Regions from separate parts of the Knoellia altitudinis genome, predicted to be linked through region 1. Evidence: predicted binding sites of a transcription regulator. Region 1 holds the regulator's gene; the other holds the start of a gene.
The links. The regulator HspR, encoded in region 1, represses chaperone genes until heat shock. The targets are predictions, from matches to a motif close to AAGTTGAGTCNNNNNGACTCAACTT.

Region 1 (6,896 bases):
ACAAGGCGCTCGGCACCTTCGAGCTCTCCGGCATCGCGCCCGCCCCCCGTGGCGTGCCGCAGGTCGAGGTCACCTTCGACATCGACGCCAACGGCATCGTCCACGTGACGGCCAAGGACCGCGGCACCGGCAAGGAGCAGAAGATCACCATCTCGGGCGGCAGTGCGCTGTCCAAGGAGGAGATCGAGCGCATGGTCAAGGACGCCGAGGCCCACGCCGAGGAGGACAAGGCCCGCCGCGAGGAGACCGAGACCCGCAACCAGGCCGAGTCGCTCGTCTTCTCGACCGAGAAGTTCCTCGCCGAGTCCGGCGACAAGCTCAGCGACGAAGCGCGGGGGCCCGTCGACGAGGCGCTCGTCGCCCTCAAGGACGCTCTCAAGCCCGAGGCGCAGACGTCGCGCGAGGACATCCAGTCCAAGATCGACACCCTCAACGAGGAGTCCCAGAAGATGGGCGCCGCGATGTATGCCGCGGCGGCCGAGCAGGGCGAGTCCGGTGACGCGCCGGCCGGCGACGGCTCCGAGGGTGCCCCGGCCTCCGATGGCACTGGGTCCGACGACGACGTCGTCGACGCAGAGGTCGTCGAGGACGACGACACCGAGGACAAGAAGTGACAGACGCTCGTATGCCGGGTGAGGACGAGGTCTTCGACGGCGAGATCGTGGATGCCGAGATCGTGGACGGAGACGATGCCGCCGAGCAGACGTCCGACACGTCGGACGCCGACGCGATCAACACCGAGTCCGTGAACGACGGCGAGGAGGGGGCCCCGGCAGCGCCCGGGGCCACCGCCTCGCTCGCGGACCAGATCGACGCCATCGACACCGGCGACGCTGGTCACGTCGGCGGTGGGCACCCGGACACGGCGCTCGCGGCCCAGCGGCTCGACGACCTCCAGCGGCTCAACGCGGAGTACGTCAACTACAAGCGTCGCGTCGACCGCGACCGGGCGGCCGTCCAGGAGCGGGCGGTGCGCGACGTCCTCGAGACGGTCCTGCCGGTGCTCGACGACATCCAGCTGGCCCGTGACCACGGCGACCTCACCGAGGGTCCGTTCGCGGCGATCGCGGACAAGCTCGAGGCCAGCCTCGGCAAGTTCGGCCTGACCCGCTTCGGCAGCGTCGGCGAGGCGTTCGACCCGACGCGGCACGAGGCCCTCATGCACGCCGCGTGGGACAGCACGAACCCCGAGCTGCCGAGCGACGCGACGAGCACGACTGTCGTCCAGGTGCTGCAGCCCGGATATCGCACCGGCGACCAGGTCCTGCGCCCCGCGCGTGTGGCCGTCGCCGACCCTGAGTGACTCGAGCGACCGGAAGGAGGCGCTGATGGCCAGCCAGGACTGGTTCGAGAAGGACTTCTACGCGATCCTCGGCGTCCCCAAGGACGCCGATGCAGGTGCGATCAAGAAGGCCTACCGCAAGCTTGCTCGCACTCATCACCCGGACAAGAACCCCGGTGACGCGGCGGCCGAGCGGAAGTTCAAGGACATCGGCGAGGCCAACGCCGTGCTGTCCGACCCCAAGCAGCGCGAGGAGTACGACGCGGTGCGCCAGATGGCTCAGGGCGGCGCCCGTTTCACCGCCGGCGGCGCCGGTGGCAACGGCGGCTTTGACGACGTCTTCAGCGCGTTCGGTGGCGGCGGCGGGTCCCGCGTCCGATTCGACACCGGTGGCGGGTCGTCCTACGGCGGCTACCCCGGCGGAGGCGGCGGCGAGGACATCAACGACCTGTTGGCCCAGATGTTCGGTGGGGCTGCCGGGGGTGCCCCCGGCCGGGGTGGACAGCCGGGGTATGCCGGGTACGGCGCCGCCCGCGGACCCCGCAAGGGCGCGGACGTCCAGGCCTCCACGACCCTGCCGTTCCGCGACGCCGTCGAGGGCTCGACGGTGACGCTGCGGACGGCTGAGGGGCGCACGATCACCGCGCGTATCCCGGCCGGCGTCAGGGACGGCCAGAAGATCCGCCTCCGGGGCAAGGGGCAGCCGGGCGAGCCCGGTGCTGCGGCGGGCGACCTGCTGCTGGCCGTCTCGGTGGAGAAGCACCCGGTCTTCGGGCGTGAGGGTGACCACCTGACGATCGACCTGCCGGTGACCTTCGCCGAGGCTGCGCTCGGCGCCACCGTGGCCGTTCCGACCCTCGACGGCAGCCAGGTCAAGGTACGCATCGCCCCCGGCACTCCGTCGGGTCGGGTCCTGCGCGTCAAGGGGCGCGGCGTCGCCGGCAAGAACGCCACCGGCGACCTGCTGGCCAAGGTGCAGGTCATCGTCCCGGATGCCCTGTCCGACAAGGCTCGTGAGGCCGTCGAGGTCCTGCAGGCCGAGAGCGAGGGTCTCGACCCCCGAGCCGAGCTCGCCGACCGGGCGAAGGTCTGACCGTGGCTGCCCGCCAGCCCAGGCCGCGGCGAGATGACGAGGCTCCGCTCTTCGTCATCTCCGTCGCGGCCGAGCTCGCGGGCATGCACGCCCAGACCCTGCGTCAGTACGACCGCCTCGGTCTGGTTACCCCCTCACGGACCCGAGGTGGCGGGCGTCGATACTCCGCGCGCGACGTCGAGCTCCTCCGCGAGGTGCAGCGCCTCTCGCAGGAGGAGGGAGTCAGCCTCGCCGGGGTGGCGCGCATCCTCGAGCTCGAGAACCAGGTCGACGAGCTGCGCGCGCGCCTCGCCGAGGTCAGCGACGAGGCCGAGCGGCTCCGTCTCGCAGCGGTCGGCTCACGGGTGTTCTCCGTCGGCCCGGGCGGCGAGATCTTCGCCAGCCGGCTGGGCGAGCGACCGCGGCGCAGACCCGGTGGCGGGTCGGCGTCGCAGGCGCTCGTCCTCTGGCGCCCCTGATCGGTCACAGCGCCGAGGCCCTCCCGGTCGACGGCCACGGGCTGTGGTTCCCGCTGGCGGCCGGCTCGACGGACGGCTGGCTGCAGCGCTGGAAGGGCCGTGAGCTGCATACTGGCGCCGTGACCGAGCATCTCCTCCTCTTCCCCGAACGCGACACCGCCGAGCAGATCGCGAGCGAGCTCGCCGACGAGGGCTTCTCCGAGGTCCGCGTCCTGCGGGTCGCTCACGCGGGTGAAGACGACTCCGAGGACCACGACTGGGGCGTGCACGTCCGTGAGGACATGGTCGAGGACCAGGCGGGCCCGGTGGAGAGCGGCCTGCGCGACCGCTTCACCGCCCTCGCGGAGGAGCACCACGGCTGGTACGACCCCGAGCCCGACGCCTGAGAACACCTCCCAGCGGGTTCGCCGAGGTGACCTCCGTCGGTCTGTGACTGGGCGACTCGAGCGTGGATCCGAATCCGAAGCTTGTGGATCGAGGCAGCGTGTCACCCTCTCCGGTCCCCTGTCATGAGGCAGACCCCGCTGTCAGGCGGCGAAGAGCCCGCTTTTGTCCGATTGTCCTTGTCCACCGGACAAGGGTGCGCGTCCTCCCGCCAACGTTGAGGAATCAACAGGTCGCGGGTCTAACATCGGCTCACTGAGGCCAGCGAGGTCCTCGGGTGTGACGCGACGAGGAGACGATGTGGCTGGATCGGCGCCCATCCTGGAGATGACGGGCATCACCAAGACCTTCCCCGGTGTCAAGGCCCTCTCCGACGTCACCCTCACCGTGCGCCGCGGTGACGTCCACGCCATCTGCGGTGAGAACGGTGCGGGCAAGTCGACCCTGATGAAGGTGCTGTCCGGCGTCCACCCCCACGGCACCTACGACGGGACGATCCGCTTCAACGGTGCCGACGTCACGTTCAACAACATCCGCGACTCCGAGCACGCCGGCATCGTGATCATCCACCAGGAGCTGGCGCTCATCCCCGAGCTCTCCATCGCCGAGAACATCTTCCTCGGCAACGAGGAGACCAGGCGCGGGGCCATCGACTGGGTGAAGACCAACAACCGCGCTCGCGACCTGCTGGCGCGGGTCGGCCTCGAGGAGGACCCCGAGACGCCGATCAAGAACATCGGCGTGGGCAAGCAGCAGCTCGTCGAGATCGCCAAGGCCCTGGCCAAGGACGTCCAGCTGCTCATCCTCGACGAGCCCACGGCAGCGCTCAACGAGGAGGACTCACGTCACCTGCTCGACCTCATCAGGGGCCTGCAGGGCCGGGGCATCACCTCGATCATGATCAGCCACAAGCTCAACGAGATCGAGGCGATCGCGGACGCGATCACGATCATCCGCGACGGGCAGACGGTCGAGACCCTCGACGTGCGCGAGGGCGCCGTCGACGAGGACCGCATCATCCGCGGCATGGTCGGCCGTTCGCTGGAGTCGCGCTTCCCCGACCACACGCCCGACATCGGCGAGGTGATGTTCGAGGTCAAGAACTGGACCGTGGCTCACCCGCAGGTCCCCGACCGGCTCGTCGCCAAGCAGTCCGAGTTCTTCGTCCGCCGCGGTGAGATCGTCGGCTTCGCCGGGCTCATGGGCTCGGGTCGGACCGAGCTCATGCGCTCGATCTTCGGCCACTCCTACGGCACGTGGCAGAGCGGCGAGATGACGCTCAACGGCAAGCGGGTCGACCTGCGCACCGTGCCGGCCGCGATCGACGCCGGGATCGGCTATGTCACCGAGGACCGCAAGAGCCTGGGCCTCAACCTTCTCGACGACATCAAGTCGACGACCGTGTCGGCCAAGCTGCAGAAGATCGCCCACAACCTCGTCATCGACCGCAGGGCCGAGCACACGGCGGCCGACGAGTACCGCAAGGCGCTGCGCACCAAGACCCCGTCGGTCGACTACGGCGTGGCCAAGCTCTCGGGCGGCAACCAGCAGAAGGTCGTCCTGGCCAAGTGGCTCTTCACCGACCCCGACCTGCTCATCCTCGACGAGCCCACGCGCGGCATCGACGTCGGTGCGAAGTTCGAGATCTACGGGATCATCCAGCGCCTCGCGAGCGAGGGCAAGGGTGTCATCGTCGTCAGCTCCGAGCTGCCCGAGCTGCTCGGGCTCAGCGACCGCATCTACACGATCAGCGAGGGCCGGATCACCGGTGTCCTCGACAAGGCCGCAGCGGACCAGGAGTCCCTCATGCGCCTCATGACCAAGACCGGCTCAGCGAGCTCCGCCCCTGAATCCACCCCGAAGGACGCAGCATGAACAAGCTCAAGGAGATCTTCGGGGGAGACACCCGTCAGTTCGGGATGATCTTCGCCCTCGTCTTCCTCATCGTGCTCTTCCAGTTCCTCACGGACGGGTTGACGCTCGACCCCGGCAACGTCATCAACATCTTCCAGGGCAACAGCTACATCCTCGTCATGGCGATCGGGATGGTGCTCGTCATCATCGCCGGTCACATCGACCTCTCGGTCGGGTCGATCGCGGCCTTCGCGGGCATCGTCGTGGCGATCGCGATGCGTGACTGGGGCATCCCGTGGTGGCTCGGCATCCTCCTCGGCCTGGGCATCGGTGCCGTCGTCGGCGCCTGGCAGGGCTTCTGGGTCGCGGTCGTCGGCATCCCCGCCTTCATCGTCACCCTCGCCGGCATGCTCATCTTCCGCGGCGCCAACCAGTACGTCGGCAAGTCCAACACCGTCCCCGTGGGCGAGGAGTTCCAGAGGATCGGTGCCGGCTACCTCCCTGAGTGGGGACCCCGCACCGGCTACAACAACCTCACCGTGCTCATCGGGATCCTCGTCTGCGCCGCCATCGTGTTCGGCACGCTGCGCAACCGCCGCAACCAGAAGAAGATCGGTGCCGAGCTCGGCGACCCCATGGTCATGTGGATGAGGCTGGCCCTCATCAGTGTCGCCATCCTCGCGGTCGCGTTCCTCATGGCGTCGGGTCGGCGCGGGACGTCCCTGCCGATCTCGGCCCTCATCCTCGGTGGTCTCGTCCTGCTCTACGGGTTCATCTCGACCCGCACGATCATCGGCCGCCACATCTATGCCGTCGGTGGCAACCGCCACGCCGCTGAGCTGTCCGGTGTGCGGTCGAAGCGCGTCAACTTCCTCGTGATGATGAACATGGCGATCCTCGCGTCGCTGGCCGGCATGATGTTCGTCGCCCGCTCCAACGCCTCCGGCCCGTTCGACGGTGTCGGCTGGGAGCTCGACGCCATCGCCGCCGTCTTCATCGGTGGTGCCGCCGTCACCGGTGGTGTCGGCACGGTCGTGGGGGCCGTCATCGGTGGCCTCGTCATGGCCGTGCTCAACAACGGGCTCCAGCTGCTCGGAGTCGGCGCCGACATGACCCAGATCATCAAGGGCCTCGTCCTCCTCGCAGCCGTCGCCTTCGACGTCTACAACAAGTCCCAAGGTCGGCGCTCCATCACCGGCCTGCTCACCCAGAACTTCGGTCGACGAGCGACCCAGGACACGACCGAGACGGTGAAGCAGGAGTCCTGACCCGGGCTCGCCGCGCCACACAACTTCATACGCAGCACAGGTGACGTCTCCGCCCCGGGCGCGTCACGGCATACGAAAGAAAGAGACGACATGCGTTCCCTCACCAAGCTGATGGCGGCCTCGGCCGTCGCCGCACTCGCGCTGACCGGCTGCGGCCGGGCCGACGAGGACACCCCCACCGACACGGCCAGCGGTGGCGCCAGCGGCGCAGCCGAGGCCTTCCCGAAGGACGCCCTCATCGGTGTCTCGCTGCCACAGAAGACCTCCGAGAACTGGGTCCTCGCCGAGAGCCTCTTCAAGGACGGCCTCGCCGAGGCCGGCTTCAAGGGCGACGTGCAGTTCGCGAACGGTGGTGTCGGCGAGCAGCAGAACCAGATCCAGTCCATGGTCACCAAGGGCGCCAAGGTCGTCGTCGTCGGCGCGATCGACGGTGCCCAGCTCGGCACCCAGGTCAAGGCCGCCAAGGACTCCGGCGCGACGGTCATCGCCTACGACCGCCTCCTGCTCAACACCGACGCCGTCGACTACTACGTCGCCTACGACAACTTCGAGGTCGG
Region 2 (6,896 bases), 300 kb from region 1:
GAGGAGTCCGGCGAGGTCGTCGACCTGCTGGCCGCCCTGGCGAAGTCGGTCGAGAAGGCCAAGGCCTCCCGCGGCGAAGCACCCGCCAAGCCGGCCGCCAAGAAGTCCGCAGCCAAGGCAGCGGCCAAGCCCACCAAGAAGGCCGCAGCCAAGAAGTCGACCACGAAGAAGGCTGCCAAGAAGGCCTCCTGACCCCCACCGCAGGTCGGTATGCCGCCCAGTCTGGGCGTGGCCGATGATGGGCGCATGCCCGAAGGCCACACCCTCTTTGCCCTCGCCCGCGACCTCGACACCGCCTTCAGGGGGACGTCGCCGACGGTGACGAGCCCGCAGGGCAGGTTTGCGCAGGGCGCCGCGCTCGTCACCGGGCACGAGGTCCTCGAGGCGACGTCGTGGGGCAAGCACCTCTTCGTCGAGTTCACGGGCGACCGGATTCTGTGGGTGCACCTTGGCCTGATCGGCTCCTTCAGGATCGACACGACGTCGTATGCCGGTGAGCTGCCGGTTGTCGGTCAGGTGCGGTGCCGCTTCGCGACGGACGACCATGTCGCCGACCTGCGCGGCCCCATGGTGTGTGACGTCGTGACGCCGGAGAAGGTCGACGAGGTCCTCGCGCGGTTGGGCCCTGATCCGTTGCGCGCCAGCGACATCCGGTCCGACCCTGAGCTCGCGTGGAGGCGGATCCAGCGGTCGGGCAAGCCGATCGCCGAGCTGCTCATGGACCAGTCGGTGCTGGCCGGGGTGGGCAACGTCTATCGGTGCGAGGTGCTGTTCCGGTTGCGGGTCAACCCTTTTCGCCCCGGCAACAAGCTGCAGCGCAAGACGTGGCGGGCCATCTGGGAGGACCTCGTCGCGCTGCTCCCCCTCGGTGTGGCGACGCGCAGGATCGTCACCGTCCACGAGCAGGTCGACGCCGTCGCGCAGGCGCTCGAGGCCGGTGAGGACGTGCGCCTGACGACGCGCGACTCCTACGTCTACAAGCGTCAGGGCGAGGCGTGCCACGTGTGCGGCTCGAGGATCCGCACCCAGCTCGTGGCAGGTCGCAACCTCTTCTGGTGCGGCAACTGCCAACGTCGCGGCTGAGTCCCCCCACGCGTCCAGCGCGAGGTGAGGGCACCGTAATTCGGTGGCGGACGGCATACCTGCGTCGTCACACTGGACCACGGACGAGCGAGAGGAAGCAGTCGGAGCGGCGTGCCGTGAACCGGTCCTGCGCATCGCCTCTCGTCGAGAGTTCCACGGTATGCCCTGTCAAGGCTTCGGGTTCAACTCCCGCTCAACCGACAGGTGGTGCCGGGCAGGCTCACGGATCGTCGTGCTCTGCGGCCCGGGTGGTCAGGTCGACACCCGACGCCCCGCGCGACGCTCCGCTGCCCGGCACCATCACCCCGCCATCCCGTCCTGTCTAGTCCGCCATGCACCAACCATCTCGCGCACCCCGAAGGAGGCTGCCCATGCTGTTCATCCATGTCACCGTCCCGGCCCACACCGCCGCGGTCGAGCTCGTCGACGGCACCCCTGTTCGGGTGCTCGAGCCCGGCCGCCACCGTCGGGCGCGCCGCGCGAGCTACGTCCACGTGGACCTGCGCGAGCAGCTGCTCGCCGTCGCGCCGCAGGAGATCCTCACCGCTGACGGCGTGCAGGTGCGCGTCTCGGCCGCGGTGCGGTGGACCGTCGCGGACCCGGTCGCGTGGCTCGAGCGCGCGGCGGACCCGCTCGGTCTGGTCTACCTGGCAACCCAGGTGGGCCTGCGCGACTCCGTGGCGGCGCTGACCCTCGACTCGGTGAGCCAGCGCGGGTCCGGTCTCGACGCGGCGACGCTCACGGCCGCCGTGGGTGCTGCGGCGCGCCCGCTGGGCATCGCGGTGGACGAGGTCGTCATCAAGGACGTCATGGTCCCGGCCGAGGTCCGGGCGGCGACGCTCGAGCTGGCCACGGCGCGCCAGCGTGGGGCGGCCCAGCTCGAGATGGCCCGGGCCGAGACCGCGGCGCTCCGCTCGCTCGCCAACGGCGCCAAGCTGCTCGACGACCACCCGGCGCTGGCCCGGATGCGTCTTGTCCAGTCGGCACCGTTCGGGACGCAGCTCGTCATCAAGGTGGGCGACGACGAGCCGGCCTCGTCCGGACCCACGTGACTGCCTGCCTGGCGTCCCACGGGTCCCTCTCACTTCGCTTGACCGCCGCGGTCAGGCGAAGTGAGAGGAACCCACTTCCGGCGGGAAAGGTGGGGCGGCCGTCTGCCGAGAGCGAACATGAGTCCCCTCGGCTCAGCCCCAAGGAACACTGTGCGGGTATGCCGCGTTGGACGCCTTGACACACCTCGCCCTGCCGAATTGTGACCGGACCTGCGTGAACGGGCCGCCGCGACATACAGGCAGCGGGGATAGCATCGAGGTGACTTAGAAGATCAGTCAGGAGCCAGCAATGTTCGAACGGTTCACAGACCGGGCCCGTCGGGTGGTCGTCCTCGCGCAGGAAGAGGCGCGCCTGCTCAACCACAACTACATCGGCACCGAGCACATCCTGCTCGGCCTCATCCACGAGGGTGAGGGTGTCGCGAGCAAGGCTCTGGAGAGCCTGGGGATCTCGCTCGACGCCGTCCGTGAGCAGGTGCAGGAGATCATCGGCCAGGGCCAGCAGGCCCCGACCGGTCACATCCCGTTCACGCCGCGCGCCAAGAAGGTCCTCGAGCTCTCGCTGCGTGAGGCGCTGCAGCTCGGCCACAACTACATCGGCACCGAGCACATCCTGCTCGGCCTGATCCGCGAGGGCGAGGGCGTCGCCGCCCAGGTCCTCGTCAAGCTCGGCGCCGACCTCGGTCGGGTCCGCCAGCAGGTCATCCAGCTCATCTCGGGCTACCAGGGTGGCAAGGAGGGCGCTGCGGCCGGAGTCCAGGGCGGCCCCGCCGAGGGCACCCCCGCCGGTTCGCTCGTGCTCGACCAGTTCGGTCGCAACCTCACCGTGGCTGCCCGCGAGGGCAAGCTCGACCCCGTCATCGGGCGTGAGAAGGAGATCGAGCGGGTCATGCAGGTGCTGTCCCGCCGCACCAAGAACAACCCGGTCCTCATCGGTGAGCCCGGCGTCGGCAAGACCGCCGTCGTCGAGGGTCTCGCCCAGGACATCGTGCGCGGCGAGGTCCCCGAGACGCTCAAGGACAAGCAGCTCTACACGCTGGACCTCGGCGCGCTCGTCGCCGGCAGCCGCTACCGCGGTGACTTCGAGGAGCGCCTCAAGAAGGTCCTCAAGGAGATCCGCACCCGCGGCGACATCGTGCTGTTCATCGACGAGATCCACACCCTCGTCGGTGCCGGTGCGGCCGAGGGCGCAATCGACGCCGCGAGCATCCTCAAGCCGATGCTGGCCCGTGGTGAGCTCCAGGTCGTCGGTGCGACGACGCTGGACGAGTACCGCAAGCACATCGAGAAGGACGCCGCCCTCGAGCGCCGCTTCCAGCCCATCCAGGTGGCCGAGCCGACGCTGGCCCACGCCATCGAGATCCTCAAGGGGCTGCGCGACCGCTACGAGGCGCACCACCGCGTCTCCATCACCGACGGTGCGCTCGTCGCGGCGGCCAACATGGCCGACCGCTACATCAACGACCGCTTCCTCCCGGACAAGGCCATCGACCTCATCGACGAGGCCGGCGCCCGGTTGCGCATCCGCCGCATGACCGCACCGCCGGACCTGCGCGAGTTCGACGAGAAGATCCAGGCCGTCGTGCGCGAGAAGGAGTCGGCGATCGACGGGCAGGACTTCGAGAAGGCCGCGCGACTGCGTGACGACGAGAAGAACCTGCGCAACGAGAAGACCCAGCGTGAGACCGAGTGGAAGTCCGGTGACCTCGACGTCGTCGCCGAGGTCGACGAGGAGCTCATCGCCGAGGTCCTGGCGGCCTCGACCGGCATCCCGGTCTTCAAGCTGACCGAGGAGGAGTCGAGCCGACTGCTCCACATGGAGGACGAGCTGCACAAGCGCGTCGTCGGCATGGACGACGCCATCAAGGCGCTCTCGCAGGCGATCCGTCGCACCCGCGCCGGCCTCAAGGACCCGCGTCGCCCCGGTGGCTCGTTCATCTTCGCCGGGCCCACGGGCGTCGGCAAGACCGAGCTCGCCAAGACGCTCGCCGAGTTCCTCTTCGGTGACGAGGACAGCCTCATCCAGCTCGACATGTCCGAGTACAGCGAGAAGCACACCGTCTCGCGGCTCTTCGGCTCGCCTCCCGGCTACGTCGGCTACGAGGAGGGTGGCCAGCTCACCGAGAAGGTGCGGCGCAAGCCGTTCTCGGTCGTCCTCTTCGACGAGGTCGAGAAGGCCCACCCCGAGATCTTCAACTCCCTGTTGCAGGTGCTCGAGGACGGCCGCCTCACCGACTCCCAGGGTCGGGTCGTCGACTTCAAGAACACGGTCATCATCATGACGACCAACCTCGGCACGCGCGACATCACCAAGGGCGCCCTCGGCTTCACCGCCGGCCCGGACACGACGAGCAGCTACGACCGGATGAAGAACAAGGTGACGGACGAGCTCAAGCAGCACTTCCGTCCCGAGTTCCTCAACCGCGTCGACGACACGATCGTCTTCCCGCAGCTCACCCGCGAGGAGATCATCCAGATCGTCGACCTCGAGATCGCCAAGCTCGACAAGCGGCTCAAGGACAAGGACATGGGCATGGAGCTCACGCCTGCGGCCAAGTCCCTGCTCGCCAAGCGCGGCTACGACCCCGTGCTGGGTGCGCGACCGCTGCGGCGCACGATCCAGCGCGAGATCGAGGACGTGCTGTCCGAGAAGATCCTCTTCGGAGAGCTCAAGTCCGGCGAGATCGTTGCGGTCGACACGACCGGCGAGGGCAAGGACGACACGTTCACCTTCGCTGGTGCCCGCAAGGCCGACATCGTCGAGGTCCCGGTCGTCACGGCCGGCGCGTCGGCTCCCCCGAGCAGCGGGGCTGCCGCCTCGGGCGAGTAACCAGGCACCTCACCCAGCCAGACACACAAAGGCGGGGTATGCCGGAACGAGAGTTCCCGGCATACCCCGCCTTTGTGTTGAACGGGGAAGCGTCAGGAGAGGCGCGCCAGCATGGTCTGCATCTGCTGGATCTGCTTGGACTGGGTCACGTTGATCTCGTCGGCCATCTCGCCCACGATCTCCTCACCGGCCACGTCGCCGTGGTCACCGACCATCTTCAGGGCACCCTTGTGGTGCTCGATCATCAGGCTGAGGAAGAGCCGATCGGCCGCCACGCCACTCGCCTTGGCGAGCTCGGCCAGCTGTGCCGGCGTCGCCATCCCCGGCATCCCGGCGTGCTCATGGTCGCCCAGCCGCGGGTTGGTCGCCTGCGGCGGAACCTCCTGCTTGCGCTCCTCCAGCCACGTCGTCATCGCCAGGATCTCGGGCTTCTGCTCGTCACCGATGCGCGAGGCGATGGACTTGGCCTGGGTGTCGCTCATCCGTGGGAGAGCGGTCTCGACCATGACGAGGGCCTGGGCGTGGTGGACGATCATGTCCTGGTAGAAGGTGACGTCCCCGCGCGCGACCGTGGGTGCCGGCTGCTGGGTCGCAGCGCTGCCGCTCATCGTCTGGTTGGGCTCCCCCGGAAGCCCCGGCTGGATGACCGGGTCGCTCGAGGTCGGGGCCGTCCGTCGAGGCACCGGCACGGAGTCGTCTCCGGAACAACCGGCGACGGCGAGGAGTCCGGTCAGGGCGAGAGCCGCGAGGTGGCGGGAAGCAGAGCGCATGCGCGGCACTGTAGTTCCCATCCCTGACCGTCGGGAGGCGCGCTTGTCCTGCGGGTCCGGGAAACCGGTCAGTAGTGAGTTCTTACCTTCCCTTTACCCACCTGCCGGAACTTTTGGACGACCATGACCTCACCGCACAATCACCTGGGCAGTCCCTGGCTGTCCAACTTCAGGAGGAACCATGAGGCTTTTCCGCACAGTGGGGGTCGCGGCCGTTGCCGCGCTCGCCGCGAGCGGCTGGGGCGTGGCTTCAGCCGGCGCCGCTGACGTCGAACCGGAAGCAGTCGGCGTGTCCGGCACCCAGCTCGCACCTGACCAGATCGGTCGCAGCAAGAACGTGCAGCACCTCTTCAACACCCCGCACATCGCCCCTGTCGACAGCACGGGCAGCGACATCGCCTTCTCGGGCAACAAGGCGTTCGTCGGCAACTACGACGGCTTCGTCATCTACGACGTGACCAACGCGGCCAAGCCCGAGGTCCTCGCCCGGGTCCTCTGCCCCGGCTCGCAGAACGACATCACCATCTCCGGTGACCTCCTCTACCTGTCCACGGACTCCTCCCGCAGCGACACCTCGTGCGAGTCCACGACGGCCCCGGCTCAGGCCAAGGCTTCGTGGGAGGGCATCAAGATCTTTGATGTCTCCGACCCGCGCAGTCCCAAGTACATCAAGGCCGTCGAGACCAAGTGTGGCTCGCACACCAACACCCTCGTCCCGAGCGAGAAGAGCGACTTCATTTACGTGTCGTCGTACTCCCCGCGCGCCGACTACCCGGACTGCCAGCCGCCACACGACTCGATCAGCATCGTCGAGGTCCCCAAGGCCGACCCGACCTCCGCGAAGGTCGTCGCCGAGCCCAACCTCTTCCCCGACGGCGGCAACCCCGGTGGTGTCCACCCGTCCGGTGACACCTACTCCGCCACCACGGGCTGCCACGACATCACCGCCTTCCCGGCGAAGAACATCGCTGCCGGCGCCTGCATGGGCGACGGCATCATCATGGACATCTCCGACCCGGTGGCCCCTAAGGTCATCGAGCGGGTCCAGGACACCGCGAACTTCGCCTTCTGGCACTCCGCCATCTTCAACAACAAGGGCACCAAGGTCGTCTTCACCGACGAGCTCGGTGGCGGTGGACGCGCGACCTGCAACACCAAGGT

Region 2: ACFQW8_RS08245 (ATP-dependent Clp protease ATP-binding subunit) is a predicted target of HspR. The motif match lies at 2,250-2,274, and genes of this name have one in related genera.

Annotation. Positions count from the first base shown of each region.
Region 1 is NZ_JBHTDK010000001.1:2,062,264-2,069,159, forward strand. Features, by position in the region: gene dnaK (molecular chaperone DnaK) at 1-614, shown strand, start outside; gene grpE (nucleotide exchange factor GrpE) at 611-1,303, shown strand; gene ACFQW8_RS09705 (DnaJ C-terminal domain-containing protein) at 1,329-2,375, shown strand; gene ACFQW8_RS09710 (heat shock protein transcriptional repressor HspR) at 2,378-2,833, shown strand; gene ACFQW8_RS09715 (ribonuclease E inhibitor RraB) at 2,953-3,219, shown strand; gene mmsA (multiple monosaccharide ABC transporter ATP-binding protein) at 3,545-5,092, shown strand; gene mmsB (multiple monosaccharide ABC transporter permease) at 5,089-6,339, shown strand; gene ACFQW8_RS09730 (substrate-binding domain-containing protein) at 6,430-6,896, shown strand, end outside.
Region 2 is NZ_JBHTDK010000001.1:1,758,721-1,765,616, reverse strand. Features, by position in the region: gene ku (non-homologous end joining protein Ku) at 1-192, shown strand, start outside; gene ACFQW8_RS08255 (Fpg/Nei family DNA glycosylase) at 247-1,083, shown strand; gene ACFQW8_RS08250 (slipin family protein) at 1,455-2,135, shown strand; gene ACFQW8_RS08245 (ATP-dependent Clp protease ATP-binding subunit) at 2,425-4,965, shown strand; gene ACFQW8_RS08240 (DUF305 domain-containing protein) at 5,058-5,735, opposite strand; gene ACFQW8_RS08235 (LVIVD repeat-containing protein) at 5,917-6,896, shown strand, end outside.